2 regions of the Streptomyces sp. NPDC002911 genome follow, and region 1 is predicted to be linked to the other one. Evidence: riboswitches for the same ligand, from Rfam matches in the RefSeq annotation. Region 1 holds a riboswitch; the other holds the start of a gene.
The links. Region 1 has a riboswitch for cyclic di-AMP ahead of ACWD04_RS25540 (M23 family metallopeptidase). Riboswitches for the same ligand answer to the same signal wherever they lie in the genome.
Positions count from the first base shown of each region.

Region 2: another riboswitch for cyclic di-AMP. It lies ahead of ACWD04_RS17900 (transglycosylase SLT domain-containing protein); the one in region 1 lies ahead of ACWD04_RS25540 (M23 family metallopeptidase).

Region 1 is NZ_JBSFUO010000021.1:885-7,974, forward strand. Features, by position in the region: partial or broken gene ACWD04_RS25530 (PrsW family glutamic-type intramembrane protease) at 1-460, shown strand, start outside; gene ACWD04_RS25535 (aldo/keto reductase) at 465-1,409, opposite strand; gene ACWD04_RS25540 (M23 family metallopeptidase) at 1,560-2,600, opposite strand; cyclic di-AMP (ydaO/yuaA leader) riboswitch at 2,612-2,764, opposite strand; gene ACWD04_RS25545 (PP2C family protein-serine/threonine phosphatase) at 2,998-4,155, opposite strand; partial or broken gene ACWD04_RS25550 (TipAS antibiotic-recognition domain-containing protein) at 4,291-4,409, opposite strand; tRNA gene ACWD04_RS25555 (tRNA-Met) at 4,493-4,566, opposite strand; gene ACWD04_RS25560 (FAD-binding oxidoreductase) at 5,244-6,635, shown strand; gene ACWD04_RS25565 (hypothetical protein) at 6,838-6,990, shown strand; gene ACWD04_RS25570 (hypothetical protein) at 7,090-7,090, shown strand, end outside.
Region 2 is NZ_JBSFUO010000010.1:126,110-133,199, reverse strand. Features, by position in the region: gene ACWD04_RS17910 (SIS domain-containing protein) at 1-643, shown strand, start outside; gene ACWD04_RS17905 (hypothetical protein) at 712-1,266, opposite strand; gene ACWD04_RS17900 (transglycosylase SLT domain-containing protein) at 1,468-2,343, opposite strand; cyclic di-AMP (ydaO/yuaA leader) riboswitch at 2,346-2,506, opposite strand; gene ACWD04_RS17895 (hypothetical protein) at 2,582-2,776, shown strand; gene ACWD04_RS17890 (ferredoxin) at 3,108-3,299, opposite strand; gene ACWD04_RS17885 (cytochrome P450) at 3,354-4,577, opposite strand; gene ACWD04_RS17880 (NAD(P)/FAD-dependent oxidoreductase) at 4,627-5,814, opposite strand; gene ACWD04_RS17875 (TetR/AcrR family transcriptional regulator) at 5,904-6,551, opposite strand; gene ACWD04_RS17870 (TOBE domain-containing protein) at 6,939-7,090, shown strand, end outside.

The DNA.
Region 1 (7,090 bases):
GGCGGCCGGCTGGCTGGCCCCCGCCGAGCCTCTCGCGCTGGCCTCGATGCGGGCGCGGGGCATGGCCCGCGACATGGCCAGGCACTGGCACAGCCACCCGGACCGCGCCCGGGGCAGGGCCGCGGCCCGCGCCGTCGCGGAGTACGAGTCGTTCGCGACCTCGCTGGCCATGCTGCGCCGGAGGGCGCGCCACGACGGCGCGGGAGCGGACTTCGCAGTCCGCGAGCGGGAGTTGCTGCACCACCTCTGGCAGCGCCGGGACATCGCGGGCCCGGCCCTGACGTACGCGGCCCACGCGACGGGCCGGCTCCGCGCCCACCGGCCGCCCGCGCCGCCGCCGTTCCCCCGGCAGCCCTCCCACGGCGGGCCGCCTCCGCAGCACATCCCCGCACCGCACCGGCATTACGGCGGCTACAACCCGTACCTGGAGGACGGCGGGCGCCGCACACCGCCCGGTTAGAGCGTCAGGCAGAAGCCTCGGTCAACTCCGCCACCTGCTGCTCGGTCAGCCGCAGGTCAGCCACCGACACCAGCGCCGGCAGCTGTCCGACCGTACGCGCGGAGGCGATCGGCGCGGTCACGGTCGGCTGGGCTGCCAGCCAGGCGAGGGCGACCGTGGCGATCTCGGCGTCGTGCTCCTGGGCGATCCTGTCGAGCGCCGCGAGCACCTTGCGGCCGCGCTCGGTCTCCAGGTGCCGGCCCGCGCCCTCGGCCCGTGCGCTCTCGACGGCTGCCCCCGCCCGGTACTTGCCGGTGAGGAAGCCCGAGGCGAGCGCGAAGTACGGGACCGCGGCGAGACCGGCGCCGGCCGCCGTGTCCTGGAGCGCGCCCTCATAGGTGTCGCGCGAGACGAGGTTGTAGTGCGGCTGCAGTGCGACGTAGCGGGCCAGGCCCTCGCGCTCGGAGAAGTCCAGGGATGCCTGGAGCCGCGCGGGGCTGATGTTGGAGGCGGCTATCTCCCGCACCGTGCCGGCCTTCACCAGCTGGTCGAGCGCGGTGATGATCTCCTCGACGGGGACGCTCTCGTCGTCGAAGTGCGTGTAGTAGAGGTCGATGTGGTCGGTGCCGAGCCGGCGCAGCGACGCCTCCGCCGCCTCCTTGACGGTGGTGGGCGAGAGCCCCTTGTACGCGGGGTGGGCGCCGACCTTGGTAGCGATGACGACGTCGTCGCGGCGGGAACGGGCGGCCAGCCATTTGCCGATGAGGGTCTCCGACTCACCGCCCTCGTTGCCCGGGACCCAGGCCGAGTAATAATCGGCGGTGTCGATGAAGTTGCCGCCTGCCGCCACGTACGCGTCGAGGACGGCGAAGGTCCCGTCCTCGTCGGCGGTCCAGCCGAAGACGTTGCCGCCGAGGGCGAGAGGGAAGACCTGGAGGCTCGATGAACCGAGCGGGCGCCGAGATGTCATGTCCAGGAACAACCGGTCGGCTCAGGCAACTATTCCGGTGCACGTCCACGGCGCACAATCCGGAAAACCCTGACGAGTCCCCGTCCCGGACGGACCGGCGGCCCTGACGTACGGGGGGCGTGCGTCAGGGCCGCCGGGATTCCGAGGGGCTCAGATCGTGAGGCCCTTACCGCGCAGCCAGCTCATCGGGTCGATGCCCGAGCCGTCCGCGGTGTGGATCTCCAGGTGCAGGTGCGCGCCGGTCACATTGCCGGTCGCGCCGACGCGGCCGATGGTCTGGCCGGTGGTGACCTTCTGGCCTGCCGCCACGTCCATCGACGACTGGTGGCAGTACCAGACCTCGGTGCCGTCGTCGAGTTCCAGGACCGTGCGGTAGCCGTACGAGCCGGAGTAGCCGGCCGACTTCACCGTTCCACTGTGGACGGCCTTGACCGGGGTGCCGGTCGGGGCCGCGAAGTCCAGCCCGGTGTGGTGGCCGGAGGACCACATCGAACCGGCCTGGCCGAAGGTCGAGCTGATGTAGTACGAGGAGGTCGGCACGGCGTAGCTGGCGGCGAGCTTGGCGAGACGCTCGGCCTCCGCCTTCTTCTTCGCCGCTGCCGCCGCCGCCTTCTTCTTCGCCGCCGCCTCGGCCTCGGCGTCGCTCTGCTGCTTTGCCGCCTGGGCCGCGGCCCACTCGACCGCCGCCTGCTCCTCCGCGGCCTTGGCCTCGGCGTCGGCTCCGGCCTGCTGCTGCTCGGCCTGCTGGAGGATGCGGGCGCGAAGCGCCTCGCCGGCGTCGGTGGTGCCCTGCTCGGCCTCGGCGGCGGTGATGCCCGCGGTGGTGAGCGGAGAGGACGCGGCGACCGTCTCGTGGTCCGAGCCGGAGTCGTCGGACATGAACGCGCCGACACCGGGAAGGGACTTGGCGTCGGGGAGATTGTCCGCGATGGAATCGGGAAGAGAAATGGAGACCGGCGGCTTGCTCTGAGCGGTGGCCATGCCACCCGCTCCGACGGCCGCGATGACCCCGACGCCGAGGACGGTGGAGCTACGGGCGAGGCCGCGCTGCTTGGCTACGCGATGCCGGCCGCGTACGGGACGGATGGACTCCTCGGTGGGGTTCCATTCCTCCCACGTCCTGTCCTCATCACCGAAGCTGCCGGTCCTGAAGGATGACGGTGCCTCGGGGGCAGGCTGATTGGACGCCACGTGGGCGCACTCCTTTCCTTCCTTCTCGCCTACCGGGTTAGCTGACGGGTTCGGAGCAGGAAGGTCTCCTACGGGCCCCTTCGTCTCTCGCGAGACACAGGTGTCCGATTCACCCCATGTAGGTGGTTCCCCGGTTCCCTTGCGGAATTCGGCGCTGCGCACGGTGCCGCCTCTTGCGACGACAGGTACAACCGCGCTGCGTTATCGAACGTTAATAGACACCCGGGTCCCATTCCAAGCTGTTCCCGTAGATCATTCGCCACTCCGGCCTGGACTTTCATGGGTCAATCGGTCACAAACGGGCGACTTGAGCACCCTTCACCCGGGCAGCAGTTTCTGACGGTGCGTCAAATGTTATGCGGAGCGGGGTCCTTCGACTACCGACGGTCGCGACCGGTCATTCACTGTCCCGCCGCACGATCTTCACCTTCGTCCGCCGCTCCTGCTGCCCCCGCGCGGGACGCCCGACGGCGAGGAGCGCCAAGTCGTCCGTCGACCGGCCGCCGGTGTGCAGCCGTACGTCGTCGGTGAGCGCGGACAGCAGTTCCTCGGGCCCCGGGAAGAGCCGGCCGCGAAGCCGGGCCGCAGGATCGTAGAAGACGCCCTTCGCGTCCCGCGCCTCGGAAAGGCCGTCGGTGAACGTCAGGAACATCGCACCGGCCGGCAGCGTCCACACGTCCGACCGGTCCGGCCACACGTCCAGCCCCATCCCGAGCGGCAGTGCGGGCACGGTCGGAGCCAGCACCTCCAGCGCCCCGTCCGCGTGCAGCACGAGCGGCTCGGGGTGACCGCGGTTGATGACCCGAAGCGTGTCCGATCCGGCCGGGATCTCCGCGAGGACAGCGGTGACGAACCCCTCCATGGAGTCGAGCCCGCCCCGCCGCGAGCTCTCACGGGCAAGCGCCCGTTCCAGCCGCTGGACCACCCCCTCCAGCGACAGCTCCTGTTCCGCCGCCTCCCGGAACGCCCCGATCACGACGGCCACCGCCGCCACGGCGTCCAGCCCCTTGCCCCGTACGTCACCGAGGACCAGGCGCACCCCGTACGGAGTGTCCGTGACGGCGTACAGGTCGCCGCCGACGAACTCGTCCGCCTGCGCCGCCTCGTACCTCGCCGCGACCAGCAGCCCCCCGATCCGGTCCTCGGGTGTCGGGAGCACCGCGCGCATCGCCGTCTCCGCGATGACCCTGGCCGATGCCAGCTGCTCGTTCCCCCGGCGTACGACGCGGTTGATGACGAGGGAGAGCGCCGCGACGGTGAACAGGGTGAGCAGATCGGTGACGGGCACGACCTCGGCGAGCATGCCGTCCGAGACCCGGATGGCGAGCACGACGAGGATCGAGACCACTCCGACCCGCACGGTGCGGGCCAGCGAGAAGAACGGGGCGGCGATCAGCGGGGCGGCCGCGAAGAGCGGCACAGCGGTGACCTCGGACGGCGTCGCGAGGTCGAAGATCACTCCGGCGCAGATCATCAGGGCGGGCAGCGCGCGCACGAACCGCCGGGAACGAGCGTTCCCGGCAGCGCCCCCTCGCCGTCCGTCCCGCTTCCCCACCTGTGCGCTCCTACCCGGTCCACCCAAGGCTGCGGACGGTACCGCGCTCCACCCGGGCTTGCCGGAGCCGCGCCGAGCGGCGACTCGTCATCGGCCGAAGGGAGGAGTCGCCGGAGCCCCGCCGCCTACCGGGGGTCAGTCGGAAAGCCGGTGCTGCGCGTAGATCGTCAGTGCATCCCGAACGAAGACGGCCGTTCCGTCTCCATACCGATCGTAGTTCCTCCGAGGCGCGGACCGGCGACGTACATCTCGTCAAAGTCAACCCCCGCACCGGCGGACGGGGACGCACACGACAGAGGCCCGAATCCTTGGAAGGATCCGGGCCTCTGTCTTCTAGTAGCGGGGACAGGATTTGAACCTGCGACCTCTGGGTTATGAGCCCAGCGAGCTACCGAGCTGCTCCACCCCGCGCCGTTGTGATTGCAACTCTACGCCATCCGGGAGGGTGCTCCGACCACTTACGGCAGCCACTCCCCACCACCCCTCGCGACCGGAGAACCTCCCGAGCCGACGTCATACGTCAACAGAGGCCGCACATAGCGGAGTTGCCGGACGCAATAGCTGTCCGAAAAAGTTTCCGCACCCCCGATCTCGCGTATCGCCTGTCCGGAGGGCCTCCCCTCGTGTCCACACGGCGCAGACCCGCGATCCACCCGGCCGCACCGTCGACCCTGCGCGTCTCCCTCGTCGGCGGACTGATCGGCGCCGTGCCCGGCCCGGTGATCAGCGCAGCCGTCACCTGCCCGGCCGTCGGTGTGCCCGAGAGTGACTCGGTGCACGCACTCAACCACGGGACGTCGGGCTTGCTCAGCGGGTTTCGCGGCCGGGCTCGTGGCGCTCCTGCGCAGGAGCCCGGGGAAGTCCGCGGTCGTGCCCGCGCCGCAGGGATGACCCCACGCCGTGCCCCGGGCGGGGCGCGGCGCTCCGCGATTGCGCGGCGTCCGGAGCGGCGGGACGCTGGAAGGACAAGCCTTTCGGTGTTCGGTCCCGTCTGCGCGGCATCCTTCGGGTGCCGGTGCAGGCCCAGCAGCCTCACCCGATGCGACGGTGGCAGGGGAGGCCGGGCGCGTGCGCGTCAGGAGACGGATATGGACGGCGCCCTGCTCGAAACGATGAGAACCGCTCTGCGCGGCCCGGTCATCGGGCCGGACGACCAGGAGTACGGCCGGGCCCGTACGGTCTACAACGCCATGATCGACAAGAAGCCGGCGGCCGTGGTCGCGTGCCGCGACACGGCGGACGTCATGGCGGCCGTCGACTTCGTCCGTGAGCACGGCCTGGACGTGGCCGTCCGGGGCGGCGGGCACAGCGGCCCCGGCCTCGGCCTCTGCGACGACGCCGTCACGATCGATCTCTCCCCCATGCGCGGTGTGCGGGTCGACCCCGCCACCCAGACCGCCCAGGCCGACGGCGGGGCGACGTTGGGCGATTTCGACCACGCCACCCACGCGTTCGGCCTCGCCACTCCGGCGGGGATCATGTCCACGACCGGCATCGGCGGCCTCACCCTCGGCGGCGGTCACGGCTACCTCACACGGAAGTACGGCCTCTCGGTGGACAATCTGGTCTCCGCGGACGTGGTCCTGGCCGACGGCAGCTTCGTCGCCACGAACCCGAGCGAGCACCCCGACCTGTTCTGGGCGCTGCGCGGCGGCGGCGGCAACTTCGGCATCGTCACGTCGTTCGACTTCGAGCTGCACCCCGTGGACACGGTGGGGGTCGCCATCACCGTATGGCCCCTGGAACTCATCCACGACGTCATGCGCTGGTACCGCGACTTCCTGCCGCAGGCACCGGACGACCTGTACGGCTTCTTCGCCTCGCTGACCGTCCCGCCCGGCCCGCCCTTCCCCGAGGAGATCCACGGGCAGAGGATGTGCGGCGTCGTCTGGTCCTCGACGGCGGACCCCGAAGCCCTGGGCGAAACCCTCGCCGTGGTGAACGATCCGGGGCCGCCCGCCTTCCACTTCACGGCGCCCATGCCCTATCCGGCCCTGCAGTCCCTGTTCGACACCCTGCTGCCGACCGGTCTGCAGTGGTACTGGCGCGGCGACTTCTTCGACCGGATCACGGACGACGCCGTCGACGTGCACGCCTCCTTCGCGGAGAAGCTCCCCACCGGCCTGTCGACGATGCACCTGTACCCGGTCGACGGGGCCGCGGGCCGGGTCGCCCGCGACGACACAGCCTGGGCGTACCGCGACGCGCTCTGGTCCGGCGTCATCGCCGGCATCGACCCCGACCCGGTCAACGCGGCGGCACTGCGGGAATGGGCCGTCGGCTACTGGGAGGCCCTACACCCGCATTCCATGGGCGGCGGCTACGTGAACTTCCTCGGCACGGGCGAGTCCCAGGACCGCGTCCGGGCCACGTACCGCGGGCACTACGACCGGCTCGCGGAGGCCAAGCGGGCCTACGACCCGCACAACCTCTTCCACGCAAACCAGAACATCGAGCCCGCACCACCGCACCGACCGTGACGCCCGGCTCGCAATACCGAGGGAAACCCGTGCTGGGAGGGTTACAGTCTGCATGCACCGCATGATGATTCCGGACGCCCCCGGAGCGGCGCGGCACCGGTAGCGGCACCTCGTAGCCCTATCGGTCGGGACCAGTCCAGGATTTTCCGCAGCGGCTCGGTCACGGGGCTCTCACCGCACACCTACCTACAGGACACCTGAGATGACCGACATGCCTGCCCGCACGACCCAGCGGCACTCCGACAGCGCGAGCGCGACCGCCGACCCGGGTTCCGCGGCCCCGCTGCCCACGCCGCAGTACGCGAACCTGTTCATGGAGCCCGATCTGCCGCCGGTCACCGACGAACCCGAATGACCGGCGGCCCGTGCCCGGCCCCGAGTGACCGGCCCTGGTGACCGGCCCTCAGTGACCGACCCTCAGTGACCGGCCCGGCCGCACGGTCGTTGGGAGACCA
Region 2 (7,090 bases), on a different contig from region 1:
GCGTTCAGGTACGACCACCGAGGTACTCGATCTGCTCACCCGGCTGCGGGGGACCACCCGGACCGTCGCCGTGACCGCCGACCCGCACACCCCGGTGATGGCTGCCGCCGACGACGTGGTCGTCCTCGACTTCGCCGACGAACGGTCGGTGGTGCAGACGAGGTTCGCCACCACCGCGCTGACCCTGTTCCGTGCCCATCTCGGGCTGCACACCGAGGACGTCGTACGGGACGCCGAGACCGCCCTGGCGGAGCCGCTGCCCGCAGGGCTCCTGGAATGCACCCAGTTCAGCTTCCTGGGGCGCGGCTGGACGGTCGGGCTCGCCAACGAGGCGGCGCTCAAGATGAAAGAGGCGTCCCTGTCCTGGACCGAGTCGTACCCCGCGATGGAATACCGCCACGGCCCCATCAGCATCGCCACGACCGGTACCGCGACCTGGATGTTCGGCACCGCTCCGGAAGGACTACGGGAGCGGGTGCTGGCGACCGGGGCCCGTTGGGTGGAGAGCGGCCTGGACCCGCTGGCCGACCTGGTCCGGGTCCAGCGCCTGGCGATCGCCCGCGCGGCGGCCCGTGGCCTCGATCCCGACCTGCCGCGCCATCTGACCCGCTCCGTGGTGCTCGACGCGGCAGCGGGGGCCTGAAGCGGTCAGGGCATGCCACGCACCGGGCCGATGAGCAGCCCGGTACGCGGCCGTGACCGTGACGCGGGTCAGGCCTCCTCGAAGTAGGCGTCCAGCGCCTCGTCGAGCTCCGCCGTCCACGCCTTCAGGTCGCTGCGGGCGCCCGCCTCGACCTCGGCGTTGAACCACCGGCGGCTCGACAGGTGGACGGTTACGGTGAACCGGCGCCCGAAGCGGCCGGTCTTGACCTCGACCGCCCCGATCTCGGACCAGTCGAACTCCGCCTCCTGGTCGTCGAGCCGGAAGCGGACGCCCTCGGCGTCCGCCCTGATGGATCCGCGCCGGTCGCTGACCTCGAAGACGGGGCCGTCCCCGTCACCGGCGCCCTCACGCGTCGTATCGACGCCCGGGGCCGCGTCCTCCGGGGCCGCTTCGTCGGCGGCCGCGGAATCGTCCACGGCCTCCTCGGCCACCCCCTCGGCATGAGCGTCCACGATCTCGGCCTTCGGGTTGCGCTCGGGCGCCGCCTTCTCCGCTTCCGCCTCCGTCCGCGCGGGGGCAGGGGCCGTCAGGCCGGGGATGTACGCCGGGTCTGTCCCCGCGGCGAACTCGGACTTGATCTTCGAATCTATGCGCTGCTCCACGGCGGGCAGTATGGACGACGAACCTGTACGAGACCAGTCGCCCGGGTCCGGCCGGCCGGTCGCCGGTGCGCCGGCCGCCGTGGCGCGACCCCCTCCGGAAACGACTGACGGGTGGTAGGGGTTCCGCCGAACCCGTACCACCCGTCAGTCCTGTCCCTCTGTCACACGCCCGCGCGCCGGCGGTTTCGCCTCGGCGAGGACTCAGTAGGCCGAGAAGACGTTGTCGATCGAGCCGTACTTGTCAGCGGCGTAGTTGCACGCGGCCGTGATGTTGGCGACCGGGTCGTAGCTGTCCATCGACGTACCGGGCACGTGGTAGGCCTGGAAGGTCGGGTCGATGACCTGCAGCAGCCCCTTGGACGGGATACCCGCCGCCGCGTTGGAGTCCCAGTTGTTGATGGCCATCGGGTCACCCGAGGACTCGCGGATGATGTTGCGGTGGATCCCGTCGTAGCTGCCGGGGATGCCCTGCTCGGCCATGATGGCCAGCGACTCCTTGATCCAGCCGTCGAGGTCGTTCGTGTACGTGGCCGTCTCGGCGGCGGGAACGGCCTCGGTGGCGGGAACGGCTTCGGTGGCGGGCGCGCCCTCGGCGGCGACGGGGGTGCTCGCACGCTCCGAACGGTCGGCGCGGTCAGCGCTCTCCTCGGCCCGGTCGGACGCCTTGGATTCGGCCTTCTCGGCCTTGTCCGCCGACTTGTTCTCGGCCTTGGCACCGATGGTCAGCTGAAGACCGGGGCGAATCAGGTCGGGGTTTCCACCGACAACCTTCTGATTGGTCTCGTACAGGGCCTTCCAGCCGCCGCTGACAGAATGCTCACGGGCGATCTTGGCGAGGGTGTCGCCCACGACGACGGAATAGGCGCCGGTCTCGGACTTCTGCGCGGCAATTCCCTTGCCGGATACGGCAGTAGACGTCGCCGCCTTTTCGACGGCGGTCGGCTGGGCCGGGGCGGCGAAGGCGCCGGTCGCACCGATCACAGGAAGGGCCAGGGCGGCTCCACCCGTGCTCACGGCGATGATACCGCGGGTCAGTGAACTGGCCCTGTAACGACGGTGCTTACCATTCTCGGGCATGCTGAATTCCTCTCCGTCGCCTGCGAAGTGAGCTGTCGGGTTCGGACTGGAGATGTCCGGTCGCATACGAATGCGACTTCACCCCGAGCCGCTCCGGAAACCGGATCGGCGCTTACTTGGGTCCCCCGCTCCTGCCGCACGAAGAAGTGGTCGGGTAACCGGACGGCGGCAGGATTAGGCGTTCCGTCCGGAGTGATGGCGACCGTAGGCGAGAAATAGGGAAAGGAACAAGCCCGGCATGGTGATCACAATTCATCCGGAAGATCAATTCACGGGAATTCATGTAATCCACCCCACATCGCGCCGGCCATTCCCGTTGGCACAGAAGGGAACCGGCTGCCGCACCCCCGCGTCCGGGGTGCGCGAAGTGACCCTGGTCACGGAGTCCGATTCGGGCGCTTTGTTCCCGATCGAAGAGGGTCAGGTCGCATGAAATGGCCTTTTATGGATTACGGGATTAATTTAAAAAACCAGACCAAATCGGACATGCGGCTCATGAGTGCGACCGCCATGACCGACGTACTGATCGCTGCCGCAGCCGCCGGCATTCCGGTCCATGACCTCGACGACCCGGCTGCCGTTCGATGGGTGGGGCCGGGCGGCGAACTCAGCCGGAAGCCGCACTGGGCGACCGTCCGGGCGCACCACGGCGACAAGGGACGCGCCGCGGCACAGCAGTGGCCCGCAGCAGCCCGTAAGGGTTTGCTGCGGGCCACTGCGGACCGAGGCCCGTCCCCCGCCGTCCGCCGGCCGGCCGCCTCGCGTCAGTCCTGGATCATGATGGCGAGTGCCGGGCACACGGCCGCGGCCTGCTGGACGTCGTCGGCACGGTCCGAGGACGGCGTGGCGTCGAGCAGTACGGCGATGCCGTCGTCGTCCTGGTCGAACACGTCGGCGGCGGCGACCACGCACTGTCCGGACGCCACGCACTTGTCCTGGTCGAGGATCACCTTCATGAAGACTCCTTCGTCGTCGGTGTCACTGTGCGGCGGGGTGTGGGGGGTGCACGGTCACCACGCCACGGGCAGTTCGTGGACGCCGTAGACGGCTCCGTCGTGCTTGAACGACAGCTCCTCCAGCGGGGCGTCCAGACGCAGCGTGGGGATGCGACGGTAGAGGGTGCTGTAGACGACCTGCAGCTCCATGCGCGCCAGCGGCTGACCGAGGCACTGGTGCACGCCGAAACCGAAGGCCACATGACGCCGGGCGTCGCGCCGGAGGTCGAGCCGGTCGGGGTCGGCGAAGACCTCGGGGTCACGGTTGCCGATGTCGTTGGGCACGATGATTCCCTCGCCCGCCCGGATGACCTCGCCCGCGATCTCGATGTCCTCCAGGGCCACGCGACGGCGGCCCCCGTGGGTGATGTTGAGATAGCGCAGCAGCTCCTCGACGGCACCGGAGACCACGGTGGGGTCCTCGGTGTCACGCAGCAGCGCGAGCTGGCCGGGATGCTCGAGCAGGGCGAGGGTGCCCAGAGCGATCATGTTCGCCGTGGTCTCGTGTCCGGCGAGCAGCAGCAGGACGCCCATCTCGGCCGCCTCACGGCGGGACAGTTCACCCGCCTCGACCCGGGTACCGAGTCCTGACAGGAGGTCGTTCACGGGCCGGGCTATCTTGTGACCCATCAGCTCGTCCAGATAGCCGATCAGATTGCCGTGGGCCACGGCCCGTACCTCGGGATCCGCGCTCCGGCTGATGAGGATCTTGCTGTTCTCCTGGAAGAAGTCGTGGTCGGCGTACGGCACTCCGAGCAGTTCGCAGATGACGAGCGAGGGAACCGGGAGCGCGAACGTCTGGACGAGGTCGGCCTGCGGGGGCCCGGCCAGCATGTCGTCGATCAGTCCGTCCACGATCTTCTGGACGGCGGGGCGCATCGCCTCGACCCGCCTGATCGTGAAGGGCGCCGTCACCATCCGCCGCTGGCGGGCGTGTTCGGGGTCGTCCATCAGGATGAAGCTGAAGCTCGTCCCCTTCACCGGTGCCGAACTGGGATAGCCGGGCCGGGAGATGTCGGCACTGATCCTCGGATCGGCGAGGAGCGCGCGCTGATCGGCGTAACGAGTCACCAGCCAGGGCGTGGTCCCGTCCCACAGGCCGACCTTCCTGAGCGCCCCCTGTTCCTGCTCGGCCTTCAGGGCGGGCGGTGGGTCGAACGGACAGCCCGTCGCGCGGGACATCGGCCATTCCGGGGCCGGGGGCGTGAGCGCCTCTTCTGTGCCTGTCGTGCTGGTCATCGCTTCCTCACTTCGTCGTGCGGTGGGAGTGACGTGTCCTCGGCCGCTGTCACGGCGCGGAGGTTTCCAGGGACGGGACGGGACCGCCGATCTCCTGGCGGCGCAGCCGCGCCTGCTTGGGCATGTTCCAGCCGAGGACTCCGGTGACCTTGCCGTCGCGTTCGTAGCGGACGACGAAACGTCCGCTCGTGGGGTCGCCGTCCACGACGGTCGCCCCGGCGTCCGGACCGAGCCGGCCGTGGGCCTGGATCCGGGCGTCGAACTGGTCGGTCCAGAAATAGGGCACGGGGGTGTAGGGCCGGTCCGCGCCGAGGATGTTGTCCGCGACGGCGAGGGCCTGCTCGGTGGCGTTCGTGCGGTTCTCCAGGCGCATGGGGACGTCGAACAGTTGGTGGTGCCAGGCCGCCACGTCCCCTACGGCGTAGATCCCCTCCGCCGCCCGGCACCGGGAGTCGCAGACGAGGCCGTCATCGATGCGCAGCCCACTGCCCGTCAGCCATCCCGTCGCGGGTTCGCCCCCTATCGCGACGACGACCACATCAGCCGGAAGCACCTCTTCCGTGTCCAGACGCACTCCGGTCACGCGGCCCTGGGCGGTGGTCAGTCCGCTGACCGCGTGGCCCAGCCGCAGACGCACCCCGTGCCCGGCGTGCAGTGCGGCGAGCAGATCCGACACCACGGGCCCGAACTGGTCCAGCATGGGTGCCGGCCGAGGACCGGCCAGGGTGACGTCCAGCCCCATGGCGCGCGCGGTGGCGGCGATCTCGGAGCCGAGTACGCCTTCCCCGACCACGACGAGCCGCCGCGATGTCAGAAGTCCTGCCCTCAGGGCGAGGGCGTCGTCGAGTGTCCTGAGTACGTGAACGCCTTCGGCGGCCGGCTGCCCGGGCAGGGTCCTCGGCCGCAGTCCGGTGGCGACGACGACGGCGTCGGCGCTCAGTTCGCGGCCCGACTCCGTGCGTACCGTACGGCTGTCCGGGTCGAGGCCGACCGCCGGGTCACCGAGGAGGAATGCGGCGTCCAGCGCCGCCAGCGTTTCGGGCGTCCGCAGGTGAGCGGTGTCAGGGGCCCTGCTGCCGGCCAGCACGTGTTTGGAGAGGGGCGGGCGGTCGTACGGATGGTGCCGCTCGGCGCCCAGCAGTGTCAGCTCACCCTGGTAGCCCTTGCGGCGCAGTGCCTCCGCGGTGGTCAGCCCGGCGGCGGACGCGCCCACCACGAGTACGCGGGAGGGGGTCATGGTGGGTGCCTCTGTTCTCGGCCCCGGCGGCCCGGATGCTGGCGCCGGAGCACGGGTTTCGGGGTCGGGTGGGGTGATCCGGAGGGCCGTCAGCGGCAGGGTGTGACCGGTGCCATCCAGAGCCCGACGACGGCGTCGATCAGACCGGTGGCGGTGTCGTGCCAGGTCGTGCGGGGTGTGGAGGTGTTTGCGGCGAGTGCGCGTTCACGCTCCGCGCAGGTGTGGAGGATCAGGTTGCGCGACATGGCGGCCCGCTCGACGTGGACGTCGACCGGCAGGTCGGGCAGGCACCTGTTCAGCCCGTCGAGGGCCTGCAGCGTCGGCGGGCAGGCGAGCGACTCCTCGGCCATGATGTCCTGCAGCGCCGGATCGGTCATGACCTGGGCACAGAACCGTGCGAACCAGGTGGGGCTGCCGAGCGTGGCCAGGTGCTCGGTGGTGGGTCGCACCAGGCAGGCCACCCACTCCCCTATGTCCGTCGGGTCCTCGATGCGGACCAGCAGGCGGGCACGGGCCTCCTCGATCTGCCGGCTGTGCTTCCGGGTGATCGCCCGCACCAGATCGGCCTTCGTCCCGAAGTGGTAGCCGACGGCGGCGTTGTTGCCCTGTTCCGCGACCTCGCTGACCCGGCGGTTGGACACCGCGTAGACGCCGCGCTCGGCGAACAGCCGCTCCGCTGCGTGGAGAATCCGCTCCCTGGTCCCGGTGATCTGCTCGGCCCGCGCCGTCCGTTCCATTGGTCGTCTCCTCGGTCGAGGGCCTCTCGGAGCGTCCAGGCAAGCCGCCGCCAACTCATCGGTCAAGCAACTGATTTAAAGATGGCCGAGATGCTCACACGTCCACCACGGGATGGCTGCGGAGACCTGCGGTGCCCGTGCCACCTGGGGCGATCGGTCTGCGGGCGGCAGTGGTCCGGTCTTCCGGCTCCTGTTGCCCAGGCATGACCTGTCGGCTCCGGGAACCCGGGCGTACGGCTCCGCGAGACCCCGGAATTGGCGCAAAGCCGCGCTACGGCGCGCACCTGACCGGGGAGTGTCCCGCATCACTCGCCAGAAATCGCGCCTGCGAGGTAAAACTCGTACCTGCACTGTAAATGCGAGTGTGAACCATCTATCGTGGCGCACATGCAGTCCTACACCATCGGGCAGGCGGCACGTCTCCTCGGCGTGAGCCCGGACACGGCCCGCCGCTGGGCGGACGCCGGCAGGGTCACGACCCATCGCGACGGGAGCGGGCGCCGTCTCATCGACGGCCGTGACCTGGCCGCCTTCTCGAT